One region of the Paraburkholderia aspalathi genome, then DNA from elsewhere that is predicted to be linked to it. Evidence: riboswitches for the same ligand, from Rfam matches in the RefSeq annotation. Region 1 holds a riboswitch; the other holds the start of a gene.

Region 1 (7,797 bases):
GAAACAGCGTCGGGAGTGGAGTTCATAGAAGATGTCGCGGCATGCGCCGCCGGGTCTCGTGGATGGTGTGCCTTACCGTTGCACAGCCAGGCGGCAGGTTTTAGTTTGTGGCCACTATGATAAACGGCCCGGCCGCTCGCAGTGTACGAATCTCCGCAATGGCGAAGCGTGCCCGGAACGCATTCGTATCCGCTTCGGCGTTTTTTTGTTCCGTTGACGAATTCCCATATTCGAGATAATTTCCCGAATATGGAAAACGCACTCACCGACGACAACGCCATCGAACGCCGCATCGCCCAGCGTCTGCGCGGATTACGCGCCGAGCGCAACTGGTCGCTCGACGATCTCGCCAAGCTGAGCAACGTCAGCCGCGCCACCCTTTCGCGCCTCGAGAACGCCGCCGTGAGCCCCACGGCGAGCGTGCTGGGCAAGCTCTGCGTCGCTTACGGCTTGCCGATGTCGCGTCTCATGCACATGGTCGAAGAAGACTTCGCGCCGCTGGTGGCGCGCGACGAGCAGTCGGTCTGGGTCGACTCGAGCGTCGGCTTCCGGCGCCGCTCCGTGTCGCCACCAGCGCAGGCGCTGAGCGGCGAGGCGCTGGAGTGCGAACTCGATGCGGGTGTGCGCATCACTTACGACGCGTCGCCGAGAGCCGGCCTCGAACATCATCTGATCCTGCTTGAAGGGCAACTGCAGATCACCGTCGACGGCCGAAGTCACGATTTGCAACCCGGCGACTGTCTGCGCTACCAACTGTTCGGTCCCAGCGCGTTCGTCACGCCCTCGCATAGCGCGGCGCGCTACATCCTCTTCATCGTCTGAGTTCAAGCCACCATGAACGCGACCAGCATCACGACCTTTTCCGCCGACGACCTCGTTCACCATCTGCCCGAACTCGGCGCGCTGCTGCGTGCCTGCGTCCATGACGGTGCGAGCGTTGGCTTTGTATTGCCGTATAGCGTCGAGGAGAGTGAAGCGTTCTGGAGCGGCAAGGTGCTGCCGTCTCTGCGCGCGAGCGCACTGGTGCTTTTTGTTGCTCGCCATGGCGAGGCGATCGCCGGCACCGTGCAACTCGATTACGACACGATGCCGAACCAGCGTCATCGCGCCGAGGTGCGCAAGCTCCTGGTCCATCCGTCGTTCCGACGCCAGGGTATCGCCAAAGCGTTGATGGCGGAACTGGAACACCGTGCGCACCAGTTGCAGCGCAGCCTGCTGACGCTCGATACGCGCACCGGCGACAAGGCCGAGCCGCTCTATGCCGCGCTGGGTTATCAGACGGCCGGCGTGATCCCGCAGTTTTGCCGCGACACACTGGAGGAGCGGCTTGATTCGACCACCATCATGTACAAGATGCTGTGAGCGTGACGCAGGCGTGTCTGCGTCGCGTGACTTAACGGCGCGAATCGAGCGCGATCCGTACAGCCAGACCGGCCAGCACGGTGCCCATCAGCCAGCGTTGCACCAGCAGCCATACCGGCCGCCCAGCGAGAAACCCGGCGATTGAACCTGCCATGATCGCAATCAACGCGTTGATCGTGACGGAGACGACGATTTGCACGCAACCCAGAGCGATCGACTGCGTGAGCACGCTGCCGTGCTCCGGTGAAATAAATTGCGGCAGCAGCGACAGATACATCACCGCGATCTTCGGATTCGCGAGGTTCGTGACGAGCCCCATGGTGAAGAGTTTGCGGCGGCTGTCGTGCGGCAGGTCGCGCACCTGGAACGGCGAGCGGCCGCCCGGCTTGACTGCCTGCCACGCCAGATACAGCAGGTAGAGCGCGCCGCCGAAACGCAGCGCGTCGTACGCGTAGGGCACCGTCAACAGCAGTGCGGTGATACCGAACGCCGCGCAAAACATGTAGAACACAAAGCCGAGCGCGACGCCGCCGAGCGACACAAGCCCTGCGCGCCGCCCCTGACAGAGCGATCTGGAGATCAGATAGATCATGTTCGGGCCGGGCGTGAGCACCATGCCGAGCGAGACCAGAGCAAAGGCGAGCAACGTTGTGGCAGCGGGCACGGCGTTCTCCTGTGGGAATTGAAGTCGGGTAGTGCCGCTAAATATAGCCGATGCCACTGGTACTGTGCCGATGGCGAATTGCATCGAAAGAAACACTTGCGGTGAAATTTATTGCCCGGTATCGTCTAGCCGTTCTGCAATGCAGCGCGGGAGAGATCGTCAGAGGATTGTGACGACGCCGACGGAGCAACCGCCCCGGAAACTCTCAGGCAAAAGGACCGCGCAGCTGGAACATCTGGAGAGCGGCGCCATGCGCGCCCACCGAAGGGGATTCCCTGCATACCGCATGCATCGCGATGCGTATGCTCACAGGAAGAAACTCTCAGGTACATGGACAGATGGGGCATCGACGCCGGTTTCGACACGAAATCGACACCGGTGATGCTCAACTACTCTGGACCATGTCATGTCACGAATCGCCATTATCGGCGCCGGCATTACCGGCGTTACGACTGCGCACGCCCTTGCGCAGCGCGGCCACCACGTCACCGTGTTCGAGCGTCATCGCTACGCAGCGATGGAGACCTCGTTCGCCAACGGCGGCCAGTTGTCCGCCAGCAATGCCGAAGTCTGGAACAGCGCGGCCACGGTGCTCAAGGGCTTGCGCTGGATGCTCACGCGCGACGCCCCGCTGCTGCTCAATCCGATGCCCACGTGGCACAAGTATTCGTGGATGGGCGAGTTTCTAAGGCAGATTCCTCATTACCGGACGAACACCGTCGAAACGGTGCGGCTCGCAATTGCGGCGCGCGAGCATCTGTTTTCGATAGCCGAGCGCGAAGGGATCGACTTCGATCTGGAGCGGCGCGGCATCTTGCACATCTACAAGACGCGCAAGGAATTCGATGCGGCCAGCAAGGTGAATGAATTGCTGCGCGAAGGCGGGCTGGAGCGGAATCCGGTGACGTCGAGCGAGTTGCACGCAATCGAGCCCATGCTGCATGGTGATTTTTTTGGTGGATTTTTTACGCCTTCCGATTCCACTGGCGATATTCACAAGTTCACACGCGGGTTGGCTGAAGCTTGCGTGCGGCATGGTGTCGAGTTTCACTACGACGCGGAAATTACGGCGATCGAGCAGCCGGCTGAGGGTCGGTTTTCGTTGATGGTCAATCTGGAAGGTGAGTCGCAACGGTTTGCTTTCGAGCGGATCGTGGTGTGCGCCGGTGTGAAGAGCCGCGACTTCGCGGCGATGCTTGGCGATCACGTGAACGTCTATCCGGTTAAGGGTTATTCGATCACCGTATGTCTCGACGATGAAGTGAGTCAGCAGAACGCGCCGTGGGTCAGTTTGCTCGACGACAGCGCGAAGATCGTGACGAGCCGGCTTGGCGTGGATCGGTTTAGGGTTGCGGGGACGGCGGAGATCAACGGGTTCAATCGGGATATCCGGTCGGATCGGATTGCGCCTCTGGTCGACTGGACTCGACGGTATTTTCCTGAGGTGTCGACCTCGAAGGTGATTCCGTGGGCGGGGTTGAGGCCGATGTTGCCGAGCATGTTGCCGAAGGTCGGGCGTGGGAAACGGCGAGGTGTTTTTTATAACACCGGGCACGGGCATTTGGGGTGGACGTTGTCGGCGGCTACGGCGCAGGTTTTGGCGGGGGTGATTTAGTAGGCGTTTTTGCGACAGGCCCGGTGCCCGCAAGGACACCGGCAGCACTCTCCACTGTTTCCAGTGCCTTCAAGGCAGTTTTCGACCTGGGCGCGGGACTGCTTGCGGCTTCCATGAAATCAGGATTCCCGCTTCCCCGCATAGCTGATTGATTGAATCCAGGGCGGCTTCTGGCACCAACCAGAGCCAAAGGTCATTCCCTATGGGCTGCAGGGATCCACGATTGTCTTCCGCGACAATCCATTCTTTAAGCTGAATGCCACCAACCACGATGTTAAGGTGACGATCACTTATAACATTGATCGGATACACCATCCTTAGCATGCTTTCTTGATAGCGAGCCGCTCCATAAGATCCGCCTGGCACTTCCTTGCCGAAGGCCGACGGATTCTCAAATGGCTTCAGTTTCGCGAGATTGCTCCCGGCTGCATAGTAAAACGCGGAGGTCATCTTCGGCGCTTCATATGCTATTCCATAAGAGACATTCAGACTCGTGGCTATTCGCTTGATGTAGTCGATAAACTTGTCGGCACTATCCGCAAGTTGAACATCGAGCTGTGCATCAATACCAAAAAAACCGCCAAAGGAAGGCGTGTTGTAGCCGAACGAAGCGCGCCAAGGTATCTGGCCACCTGCGTTGTTGTATATCCGGAAATCGGTTGCGACTCCAGATTCAATCAGGCTCTTGAGCTCGTCGAAAGGAACCTCAACAAGTTCGACGTCCCTCTCGCCAGCGACTTCAATGTAACGTGTATATCCCGCAGTCGTTATGTCGACCGACATTGCTGAAAAGAACTCATGGCCGGCCTTGTATGCTTCAAGCGGACTTATTCGATCTGTCCCATATAGCGCCATTCCTGTGCACATGATCCGCCCACTAAATTCCGGAAATAAGGTCATCCAAAACGCTCTTGATGTCGGACGCGTTGTACGGATGATCGAGAACGATAATTTCGCCGCGATTTGATGCCGGCAGATTGCCCATGGCGGCCCTATTTCGAGCAGTCAACGTTGGAAGCTTGGCCCCCATATCAGTCCTCGACGCGAGCTCTATTGCATGCGTCTGGCCGTTGACATCGACCGCCATGATATCGGGGCGTCTGAGCGACACATCCCCACTGTTCGCGTAATTGTACGAGCGATTCAAATAGATATCAGTGAATTTTCCGCTCATTGCAAGTTTGTTTGCTATGACCTCGGAAAATTGATCGTGACCTGGCGTTCCGTCTTTCTGTCCGGTGCCGTGTATTTTCGCTCCGTTGACTTCTCGAACCGGACAGCTTGCTAACCCGAACGGATCAATCAACATGTCCGGGACCGTCACATAAGCATGGGTACGCAGGCCACCAGCGAGTCCAAGCGGGTCAACTGTCAGGTACTGCCCTGTTTGAGGATCGTAGAATCGGTGCAGGTTGTAGAACAGATCGCTTTCCTCATCGTCCCATTGTCCGGGAAATCGGAGGTTTACTTCTGACGGCTCGTCGGTCCCAACGTGATTGTTGACTCGATCTAACTTGAGATGCCGCCCCCATATCGTGTAGGAAGCGTCCCAGATTTTCGCGCCACGTTCGTCGAACATGGCCTTGGGTAAGCCGGACTGATCCGACAGAATTGGAAAGACACCACTGTCTGTTTCATGAGCTAGCGGGTTGACGTTCTCAGAAAAGTGCCAGCCCCTAACAAACGCACACGTTCCGTCCTTGTCTTGCCACTGCTCCGCGATCTGTCCACAGTCCCAAAGAAAGCGAATCGCTGTTCGCGCACCAACCAGCCTCTTTTCTACGCGCCTGCCGAACGCATCGTACCGATAGATCCAAACCCCTTTCTCCGGTGTACACACCTTCACCAATCGGTCCAACCCGTCCCACGCGTATTGCCAACTCTTCGGCCTGAACCCCGGTTGCTCCACCGTCTTTTCGATCGTCCGCCCGCGCGCATCGTAACGATAGCGCGCGTAGCCGACGCGTTCCGGAAGCCCTCCTGGAAGGTAACAGTGAGCGTCAGTGGGCCCCTGCTGGCCGTGCGCTGCAATGTTGAGGTTCGCGTCATAGCGGTAGTGCTCCGGTGGCTGACGGAGGCTATGCACGGACGCTATCTGTCCACGTAAGTTGCGTTGATACGTCACGCTGTCGGAATCAGTGTCTACACGCTCCAACTGCCCGGCCGCATCGTACGAATACAGTTGACGCGTGAGGTTTTCCAACGCGTGAACCGGGTTCGACTGTATCTCGTCGAACGCCGATCGCGGCCCCGCGACCTGCCGGCGCACACGGCCCAACGCATCGTATTGCCGCTGCATGACGAACTCGCCAGCCTGCCGGCCTGTTTCCCGCCCCTGACTATCGCGCAGGATCGACATCGGGCCGACCTTGGTCAGTGCGCCGAGCTTGTCGTATTCATACAGCGTTTGCCGATGTGGCGTTATTCGCGCACTGCGTCGACCTTCGGCGTCGTACATGTGTTTCAGGAGATCACCGTGCTGGTCCTCTCCAATCAGACGCCCCTTTTCGTCATAGCTGAAGCGCGTTACGTGGGCGGACCCGCCTCGCACTTCGGCCGTAGCGAGCCGACCCGCATCGTCATAGGTGTAGGCCAACCCTACGTCGCCGGCATCGACCGTGGCCAGGCGGCCAGACGGATCGTACCCATAACGCCATTTACCCCCGTCCGGCAGCGTCTTTACAAGTAGACGGCCAATCGCGTCCCGTTCGTAGTGCGTCGTGCGGCCACCCCAGTCGATCTCAGTGATGAGGCGACCTGCGCCATCGTAACGATATTCCCACGTCTCGCGCAGTGCATTAACGACCTTCGTCAGCCTCGTAGCATGGTCGTACTCAAATCGGGTAATGTGGCCGGCAGGGTCAATCGACGCCGTAACAAGGTCAAACGGCCCGTACTCGTGTCGGGTAACGCGGCCGAGTTGATCGCTCTGCTCTACGAGCAGACCTTCGGTGTTGTACCGCGCACAGACAACGGCGCCGTCCGGCTGGATAAGCTTTGCGACCGCGCCACGGGGATTCTCAGCGCCCGCCGAATGGTCATACCGGGTGACGTTACCGTCAGGATCAACTTCTTCGACGAGACGCCCAAGGACATCAAATACCGTACGGAATTCCGCGCCGGTCGGAAGTCGAGTCGTGATCAGCCGCAGCCGCGCGTCGTAGTCGAGCCGCACTTCGCCAACGCCATCGATGGCACGCAAGAGTTCGCCGCGCTCTCCATATCGGTAACGCTTAATCGTCCCGTCGGGCTCCGTGCGAGCTATCAGGCGCTGCAGATGGTCGTATTCAAACTTGATGCGTACTCCAGCGGGCAGCACGACCGCGGTCATCAGCCGAGTGTCGTCATATTCAAACCGTGTCGTGCGGCCAGTTGGTTCCTCGGCAGACACGAGATTGCCCGTATCGTCGTAGAGAAATTGGGTGCGTCGGCCGAGCGCATCCACCTGAGTCAACAGCCGTCCGAGTCTCCACTCCCGTACGGTGGTGTGGCCGAGCGGATTGCTCTCAACAGTGACCAGGCCGTCGGCGTTGTAGTCGTAGACCCATTCGCCGTCGCCGTCGATGACGCGCGTGCGACCGTCCTCGTAGACGAATTGCCCGGTGTGATACCCCTGCCGCGTACCCGTTTCGACCACACGGCCAACCTCGTCGTACAGGTAGTGGACATCGGTCTGATCGGTGTCTCGCCAGGCCGTCATCCATCCATTGTGATCGTACGTGTAATTGAAATGACCGTGCTGGAAGCTCGCGACGCGCGCCAGCATCGCCCCGTCATATCCGTATTCGACGAGTGTGTGCGGCTTGCCCGATACATCGTAAAGGACAATCTGGTCGACCTCGCGCTTCGTACCACGATACAGAATATCAAGCCTGTAGCCGTCCGTATGCACAAGCCCGTCGAGACGGCCATCCGCATCGTACGTAAATGTGCAAGCATTGCCGCTCAGATCCTCGATCCGCTCGAGCCTCGAAGTATGAGCTTCGGCAAGCGGTGCAAATACCAATACCTGTCGTGTCTCGTGATCGAAAATCCGCGGTTCGTCCCGCGTGCCGATCAGGCGATAACGAGGCTCGCGCAGGTTGATGCCGTCGAGACCGACTTCCGGCGCTATAAAGGTGATCGTCTGTCCGCTCGCACTATGGAATCGCACGAG
Region 2 (7,797 bases), on a different contig from region 1:
CGAAGATGCGCGCCTGGAAGTTACCGCGGTACAGGATCGCGTAGTCGCGGAAATTCGCGCGCCGCTCGAACTTGTGCGCGGACAGGCGGAACACCACGGACTCGGCCTCGTGCTCTTCATCGTTGCAAGGTGTGACGGTGATCGTGTCGCCCATGCCGTGTTCGGACCACAGCTTCTTTTCGAACAGCTTCGGGTTGTTCGCGATCACGTTGTTCGCGGCGGTCAGAATGCGCACCGTCGAACGGTAGTTCTGTTCGAGCTTGATCAGATGCAGCTTCGGAAAATCCTTGCTGAGCTGCCCGAGATTTTCGAGCGTCGCGCCGCGCCAGCCGTAAATCGCCTGATCGTCGTCGCCGACCGCCGTGAACGCCGCGCGCTTGCCGGCCAGCAGTTTCACCAGTTCGTACTGGCACGCGTTGGTGTCCTGATACTCGTCGATCAGCAGATAGCGCAGCTTGTTCTGCCAGCGATCGCGCACCTGCTCGTTCTTCTCGAAGAGCTCGGCGGGCAGACGGATCAGGTCATCGAAATCGACCGCCTGATACGCATGCAGCGTCGCCACGTAATTGCGGTAGACGATCGCGGCCTGATGTTCGTCCTCGTTCGCGGCGATCGCGATCGCCTGCTCGGGCATGATCATCCCGTTCTTCCACAGCGAGATGATCGACTGGATCTTGCGGATGAAGCCCTTGTCCGTCGAGCCGACCTGCTCCTGGATCATGCCGAAGCAGTCGTCCGAATCCATGATCGAGAACTGTGGCTTCAGGCCGACGTGTTCCGCTTCCTGCCGCAGAATCTGCACGCCGAGCGAGTGGAAGGTGCAGACCGTCAACTGATTGACGGGCACTTTGCGGCCTTCCTTGCCGGGCGTGGTGAGCGTCTTGCCTTCGAGCAGCTTGCCCACGCGCTCGCGCATTTCCAACGCGGCCTTGTTCGTGAACGTGACGGCGGCGATGTGGCGCGGCTCGAAGCCTTTGGCCTCGATCAGGTGGGCGATCTTCTGCGTGATCACGCGCGTCTTGCCGCTGCCTGCGCCGGCGAGCACGAGACACGGACCGTCAAGATAACGGACCGCTTCATTTTGAGCGGGGTTCAGGCCTGCGGACATCGTCAGTGGATGGGTAATGCGGTTGAGGGCGCTTGGGTGCGGAATCGCGAGACCGAAGGCCCGGGGGCATGCTGCGCGGGGCTAGCGGCTGGGACGCTCGACTCGGTGTGAGGGGCATTCCGGCTCGCTGCGCTCCGCGCGAGAGGAGCGATGTTAACACGGATGCCCGAAGCCGATGCCGTGACAGACGCGCTGTCGGACGGCAAGGAAAGGGGGCCGCAATGGCAGCTCGCCAGACGACAAAAACGGAGGCTCAACCGGGCTGCCCGGAACACGGCCACAGCTGCCATCCGGACGCCGCCGACAAACGCCTGCGACGATGCTGACAGCCCGCCTTCGGGACATGCCACAATTACGCTGTTGCGCGCCGCCGCCGCGGTGGCAAAGCGGCGCGCCGTTTTTGCAGGAAGACACGCATGTCCGCATCGCTGAAGATTGGATTGATGGGTTACGGTTTTGCTGGCGCGACCTTTCATGCGCCGGTGATCGAGCACTGCGGGCGGGCCAGCATCGCAGCCATCGCGACGAGCCAGCCCGAGCACGCGCTGGCCGATTACCCGCACGCAAAGGTGGTGGCCGATCTCGACGCCCTGCTGGCGCTCGAAGAAATCGACTGCGTCGTCATCGCGACGCCCAACGACACGCACTTCGACCTGGCGCGCCGCGCGCTGGAAGCAGGCAAACACGTGGTGGTCGACAAACCGGTCACGCTCACCGCCGCCGACGCCCACACGCTTGCCAACATTGCACTGGCTCGCAGCAAGCGGTTCGTCCCCTTTCATAACCGCCGCTGGGACGGTGATTTTCTGACCGTGCGGGATCTGCTTGCCAGCAGAGAATTGGGGCGCATCACGCAATACGAATCGCATTTCGACCGTTTCCGGCCGGAAGTTCGGCAGCGTTGGCGCGAGGAAGCTTCGCGCGGCGGCGGCCTGCTATTCGATCTTGGACCGCACCTGATCGACCAGGCGCTGGCGTTGTTCGGCGCACCGCAGACCGTGTCCGCGACGGTTCGGACGCATCGCGATCAAGCCAGTGCACCGGACTACGTCCATATTCAGCTGGGATACGGTGAATTCGAGGTGGTGTTGCATGCCAGCGCGTTGACTGCGTACGTCGCACCGAGGTTTACGATTCACGGCACGCAAGGGAGCTACGTCAAATACGGGCTCGATACGCAGGAAGATCAGTTGAAAGCCGGCTTGCGGCCGGGCGATGACGGGTTCGGCGCCGGCAATGCGCCCGGTGTGTTGCGTGTGCTTGAAGAGGGTCAGGAAGTCGAGCGGGAGGTGCCCACACGCAACGGCGACTACGTCGGCTTTTATATTGCCTTGGCGGATGCCATTCAGAACGGCGCGAAATTTCCCGTCAGCGCTCAGGACGCAGTCGACGTCATGACGATCATCGAGCTTGCAGCCCGGAGCTCAGAAGAAGGCGTCCGGCTGCCGTTTGAACGCATTCGCTGACGTTTTCCTGCGCTACGGGCCGCTTTCTGCGCCATTGGCGGCAACACGCGAACCATGCCGCCGCCAATGGCAAAAAGCCTGACAAACCCGAAAGGAACATAACGTTACAAATAACCCCGTCTCCGCGGTCAGCGTGAATCCTCGGCAATCCGTTGCTACCCCAGTAGCACCACAAAACGACAACGACTTCCCGGAGTGTCCATGCCCCGTATCGTCCGCGCACTAGCAGCATGCGCATTGCTCAGTTCCCTCGCCGCCTGCGTGGTGGCCCCTCAGCAACCCGCGCCGGCGCCGCGTCCTAACCCGCAACAAATTGCGGATCAGCGCTTCAACCAGGTCAACGGCCGGATCGACAACCTGAGCCGCCGCATCGACGCTCGCGTCAACCAAGGCTACTACCCGCCCCCGCAAGGCGGCGCGTTGCACCATCGCCTCGATGTGATCCGTCAGGAAGCTCACGACATGGCGGCGCAACACGGCGGCGGCCTGTCCGGCGACGAACAACGCGTGCTGAACCAGGAACTGGACAACGCGGCACACGCCATCGGCGAATAATCGCGCCGGTTCAGGCACCAAAGCAAAGAAGCGCGGGCATCACGTCCCGCGCTTTTTTTGACTTTCGCGAAGCCGCAGCGCCAACCCCCATGCCCCTTGCGGGCCTTTATTTGACAAGCCCCCGGCCCTCGCGTACATTCGCCGCACGCGTCGGGAGAGCGTGCTGGCCGCAGAAAATCGCAGGCCGCGCCGCCGAAGGGGCACACCCGCAAACTCTCAGGCAAAAGGACCGACTGCGTCGAAGAACCCGCGCCCAGGCAACATCAAGGCACCGGTTTTTCGCACTCTGGAGAGCGGCAGTAGCCGTCTGCATCGTTTAATCGAGCAGATTCTGGCAAGCTGCCCACCGAAGGGGCGCGCGTTTCACCGTAGCGATCACGGCTTCACCATCGCACGGCAGCGCAATCTCTCAGGTATCGAGGACAGAGGGGTCATGCAACGCAATCGCTCGCAGGCATCAGCCGCGAGGCGTAGCGCCGCATGGCCTTTTTTGTTTCGCGAGACGCCTGAGGCCCCATGACCGAACTCAAACACACCCCGCTCAACGCCACCCATCGTGCGCTCAACGCTCGCATGGTCGATTTCGGCGGCTGGGACATGCCCGTCAACTACGGCTCGCAGATCGACGAACACCGCGCCGTGCGCACCGACGCCGGCATGTTCGACGTCTCGCATATGTGCGTCGTCGATTTCACCGGCGAGCGCGTGCGCGCCTTCTTCGAACACGCGCTGGCCAATAACGTCGCCAAGCTGCAAACGCCGGGCCGCGCGCTCTACTCCTGTCTGCTGAACCCGAATGGCGGTGTGATCGACGATCTGATCGTCTATTACTTCAGCGAGACGCACTTCCGCCTGGTCGTCAACGCCGGCACCGCAGAGAAAGACGTCGCCTGGTTCACCAAGCTCAACACCGAAGGCAGCTACGGCCTGACCATCACGCCGCGCCGCGATCTGGCGATCGTCGCCGTGCAGGGCCCGAACGCCCGCGATAAGGTCTGGCAAGTCGCGCCGTCCAGCCGCACCTCCACCGAACTCCTTAAGCCGTTTAACGCCGCCATCGTCGACAACACGCCGTTTGGCGAATTGATGATTGCCCGCACCGGCTACACCGGCGAAGACGGCTTCGAAATCGTCCTGCCCGCTACGTCCGTCTGCGAATTCTGGGACGCATTAGTGCGTCAAGGCGTGCGCCCCGCGGGTCTCGGCGCGCGCGACACGCTGCGTCTCGAAGCCGGCATGAACCTGTACGGCCAGGATATGGACGACAACGTCTCGCCGCTGGACGCCGGCCTCGCCTGGACCGTCGACCTGACCTCGCCGCGCGACTTCGTCGGCAAGGCCAAGCTTGAGGCCGACGGCTCGCAGGCCTCGTTCGTCGGCCTGATCCTGCTGAAGGAAAACGGCAAGGCGGCAGGCGTGCTGCGTGCTCACCAGAAAGTCGTGACGCCGCAGGGCGAAGGCGAAATCACCAGCGGCACTTTTTCACCCACGATGCAGGAATCGATCGCCTTCGCGCGCGTGCCGAAAGGCGTGCAGCCGGGCGACACCGTTCACGTCCAGATTCGTGACAAAAACGTACCCGCAAGCGTGGTAAAACTGCCGTTCGTACGCAACGGCAAAGTGCTCGCAGTTTAAGCAGCCGGCGCGTGCGTCAATCTTTTTAAGTTCATACCGAATAACACCGCATAGGAGCATCCGATGAGCATCCCGGCCGATCTGAAATACACCGAATCGCACGAGTGGGTCCGCACCGAAGCAGACGGCACGCTGACGGTCGGCATCACCGACCACGCGCAGGAAGCGCTCGGCGACATCGTCTTCTTCGAAGTCCAGGAACTGGGCAAGACCGTCAACGCCGGCGACACCGTCGCCGTGATCGAGTCGGTGAAAGCCGCTTCCGATATCTACGCGCCGGTCTCGGGCGAAATCATCGAAGCGAACCCGGCCGTCGCCGACACGCCGGATGGCGTCAACAGCGCGCCGTACGAGAACTGGCTCTTCAAGATCAAGCCGGCTGCGGACGCATCGCAGGATCGCCTGATCGACGCAGACGCGTACGCAAAGTCCGTCGGCGCCTGATTCACCGCAAGTTGCACCATTACGTTTAAACCCGACAGGCGCGGCGCGTCCGATTCGACAGTCGAACGGACGCCCGCACCGCCAGGAACACCTCATGAAGCTCGAACACCCGGATCGTCTGATGAACCGCACTCCTCTCTCGCTCGCCGCGCTCGAAGTGCATGACGCCTTCGCTGAACGGCACATCGGCCCGGATTCGGCCGACCAGCAAGCGATGCTCGAAGCCCTCGGCTTCGCATCGCGCGCCGCGCTGATCGACGCGGTCATTCCGAAGACGATCCGCCGCACCGAAACGCTGCCGCTCGGCCCCTTCGCCCAGCCGAAGAGCGAAGCCGAAGCGCTCGCCGCGCTGCGTGAGCTGGCGGACAAGAACCAGGTGTTCCGCTCGTATATCGGGCAGGGCTATTACAACGCACACACGCCGACGGTGATCCTGCGTAACGTGCTGGAAAATCCGGCGTGGTACACCGCGTACACGCCGTATCAGCCGGAAATCTCGCAGGGCCGTCTGGAAGCGCTGCTGAACTTCCAGCAAATGATCGTCGACCTGACCGGTCTGGCGATCTCGAACGCATCGCTGCTCGACGAAGCCACCGCCGCCGCTGAAGCGATGACGCTGCTGCAACGCGTCGGCAAGCCGAAGTCGAACGTGTTTTACGTCGCCGACGACGTGCTGCCGCAAACCATCGAAGTGGTGAAGACGCGCGCCACGCCGGTCGGCATCGAAGTGAAAGTCGGCCCGGCAGCGGACGCAGCGAACGCGAATGCGTTCGGCGTGCTGCTGCAATACCCGGGCGTGAACGGCGACGTGCGCGACTACCGCGCACTCGCTGAAGCCATCCATGCAGCAGGCGGCCACGTGGTGGTCGCTGCCGATCTGCTCGCGCTGACCGTTTTGACGCCGCCGGGCGAATGGGGCGCGGACGTAGCCGTCGGCAACACGCAGCGTTTTGGCGTGCCGGTTGGTTTCGGCGGCCCGCACGCGGCTTACCTTGCCGTGCGCGATGAATTCAAGCGCCAGATGCCGGGCCGTCTGGTCGGCGTGACCGTCGATGCGCAAGGCAATCCGGCACTGCGTCTCGCGCTGCAAACGCGCGAACAACATATCCGCCGCGAGAAGGCGACCTCGAACGTGTGTACCGCGCAAGCGCTGCTCGCGATCATGGCCAGCATGTACGCTGTCTATCATGGCCCGCACGGTCTGAAGACGATCGCGCTGCGCGTGAACCGCATTGCTGCGTTGCTCGCAGCCGGCGCGAAGAAGCTCGGTTACACGCTCGTCAACGACACATTCTTCGACACGCTCACGTTCGAAACCGGCGCACGCACCCAGGCGCTGCATGACGCGGCGACGGCGCGGCGCATCAATCTGCGTCGTGTGAGCGACTCGCGCGTCGGCATCTCGATCGACGAAACCACCACGCGCAGCGATCTGGCCGATCTGCTCGCAGCGTTCGCGCAAGCGGCATTTGTCGACGAAGTCCCGCAGATCGACACCCTCGACGCAGAACTCCCCGCAGAGAACACGGTGCCTGCCTCGCTCGAACGCACCAGCGCATACCTCACGCACCACGTGTTCAACCGCCATCATTCTGAAACGGAAATGCTGCGTTACCTGCGCAGCCTCTCCGACAAGGATCTGGCGCTCGACCGCTCCATGATCCCGCTCGGCTCCTGCACGATGAAGCTGAACGCGACCTCGGAAATGCTGCCGGTCACGTGGCCCGAATTCGGTCAGATTCACCCGTTCGCACCGGCTGAGCAAACGGTCGGCTACCGCGAAATGATCGATCAGCTCGAACAGATGCTGGTCGCTGCCACCGGCTACGCAGCGGTGTCGCTGCAGCCGAACGCCGGCTCGCAAGGCGAGTACGCGGGTCTGCTGATCATTCACGCGTACCACGCATCGCGCGGCGAAGGCCACCGCAACGTCTGCCTGATTCCCGCGTCGGCGCACGGCACGAACCCGGCATCGGCGCAGATGGCCGGCATGCAAGTGGTCGTGGTTGCTTGCGACGCGCAAGGCAACGTCGATATCGAAGACCTGAAAAAGAAAGCCGAACAGCACGCTGACAAGCTTGCTGCGATCATGATCACGTATCCGTCCACGCACGGCGTGTTCGAAGCGAACGTCCGCGAAATCTGCGAGATCGTGCATGCGCACGGCGGCCAGGTCTATGTGGACGGCGCCAACATGAACGCCATGGTCGGCCTCTGCGCGCCGGGTCAGTTCGGCGGCGACGTCTCGCACCTGAATCTGCACAAGACTTTCTGCATTCCGCACGGCGGCGGCGGACCGGGTGTCGGCCCGGTTGCGGTCGGCGCGCATCTCGCGCAATTCCTGCCGAATCAGATTTCGTCGGGCTACGAGCGTGCGCCGAACGGTATCGGCGCTGTGTCGGGTGCGCCGTATGGGTCCGCTTCGATCCTGCCGATTTCGTGGATGTACATCGCGATGATGGGTGCGAAGAACCTCACGGCCGCCACCGAAACCGCGATCCTCAACGCGAACTACGTTGCGAACAAACTCGCGCCACATTACCCCGTGCTGTACTCGGGCCCGGGCGGACTGGTCGCGCACGAATGCAT

The links. Region 1 has a riboswitch for glycine ahead of KHO30_RS10965 (D-amino acid dehydrogenase). Riboswitches for the same ligand answer to the same signal wherever they lie in the genome.
Region 2: linked by a shared signal. The riboswitch ahead of gcvT (glycine cleavage system aminomethyltransferase GcvT) and the one ahead of KHO30_RS10965 (D-amino acid dehydrogenase) in region 1 are both predicted to bind glycine.

Annotation. Positions count from the first base shown of each region.
Region 1 is NZ_CAJNBA010000001.1:2,475,631-2,483,427, reverse strand. Features, by position in the region: gene KHO30_RS10985 (YceH family protein) at 1-26, opposite strand, end outside; gene KHO30_RS10980 (helix-turn-helix domain-containing protein) at 250-822, shown strand; gene KHO30_RS10975 (GNAT family N-acetyltransferase) at 835-1,362, shown strand; gene KHO30_RS10970 (LysE family translocator) at 1,394-2,026, opposite strand; glycine riboswitch at 2,164-2,257, shown strand; gene KHO30_RS10965 (D-amino acid dehydrogenase) at 2,433-3,641, shown strand; gene KHO30_RS10960 (hypothetical protein) at 3,711-4,541, opposite strand; gene KHO30_RS10955 (DUF6531 domain-containing protein) at 4,519-7,797, opposite strand, start outside.
Region 2 is NZ_CAJNBA010000006.1:94,796-102,592, forward strand. Features, by position in the region: gene KHO30_RS29660 (UvrD-helicase domain-containing protein) at 1-1,108, opposite strand, end outside; gene KHO30_RS29665 (oxidoreductase) at 1,525-2,574, shown strand; gene KHO30_RS29670 (hypothetical protein) at 2,776-3,129, shown strand; glycine riboswitch at 3,271-3,371, shown strand; glycine riboswitch at 3,406-3,565, shown strand; gene gcvT (glycine cleavage system aminomethyltransferase GcvT) at 3,646-4,764, shown strand; gene gcvH (glycine cleavage system protein GcvH) at 4,828-5,208, shown strand; gene gcvP (aminomethyl-transferring glycine dehydrogenase) at 5,303-7,797, shown strand, end outside.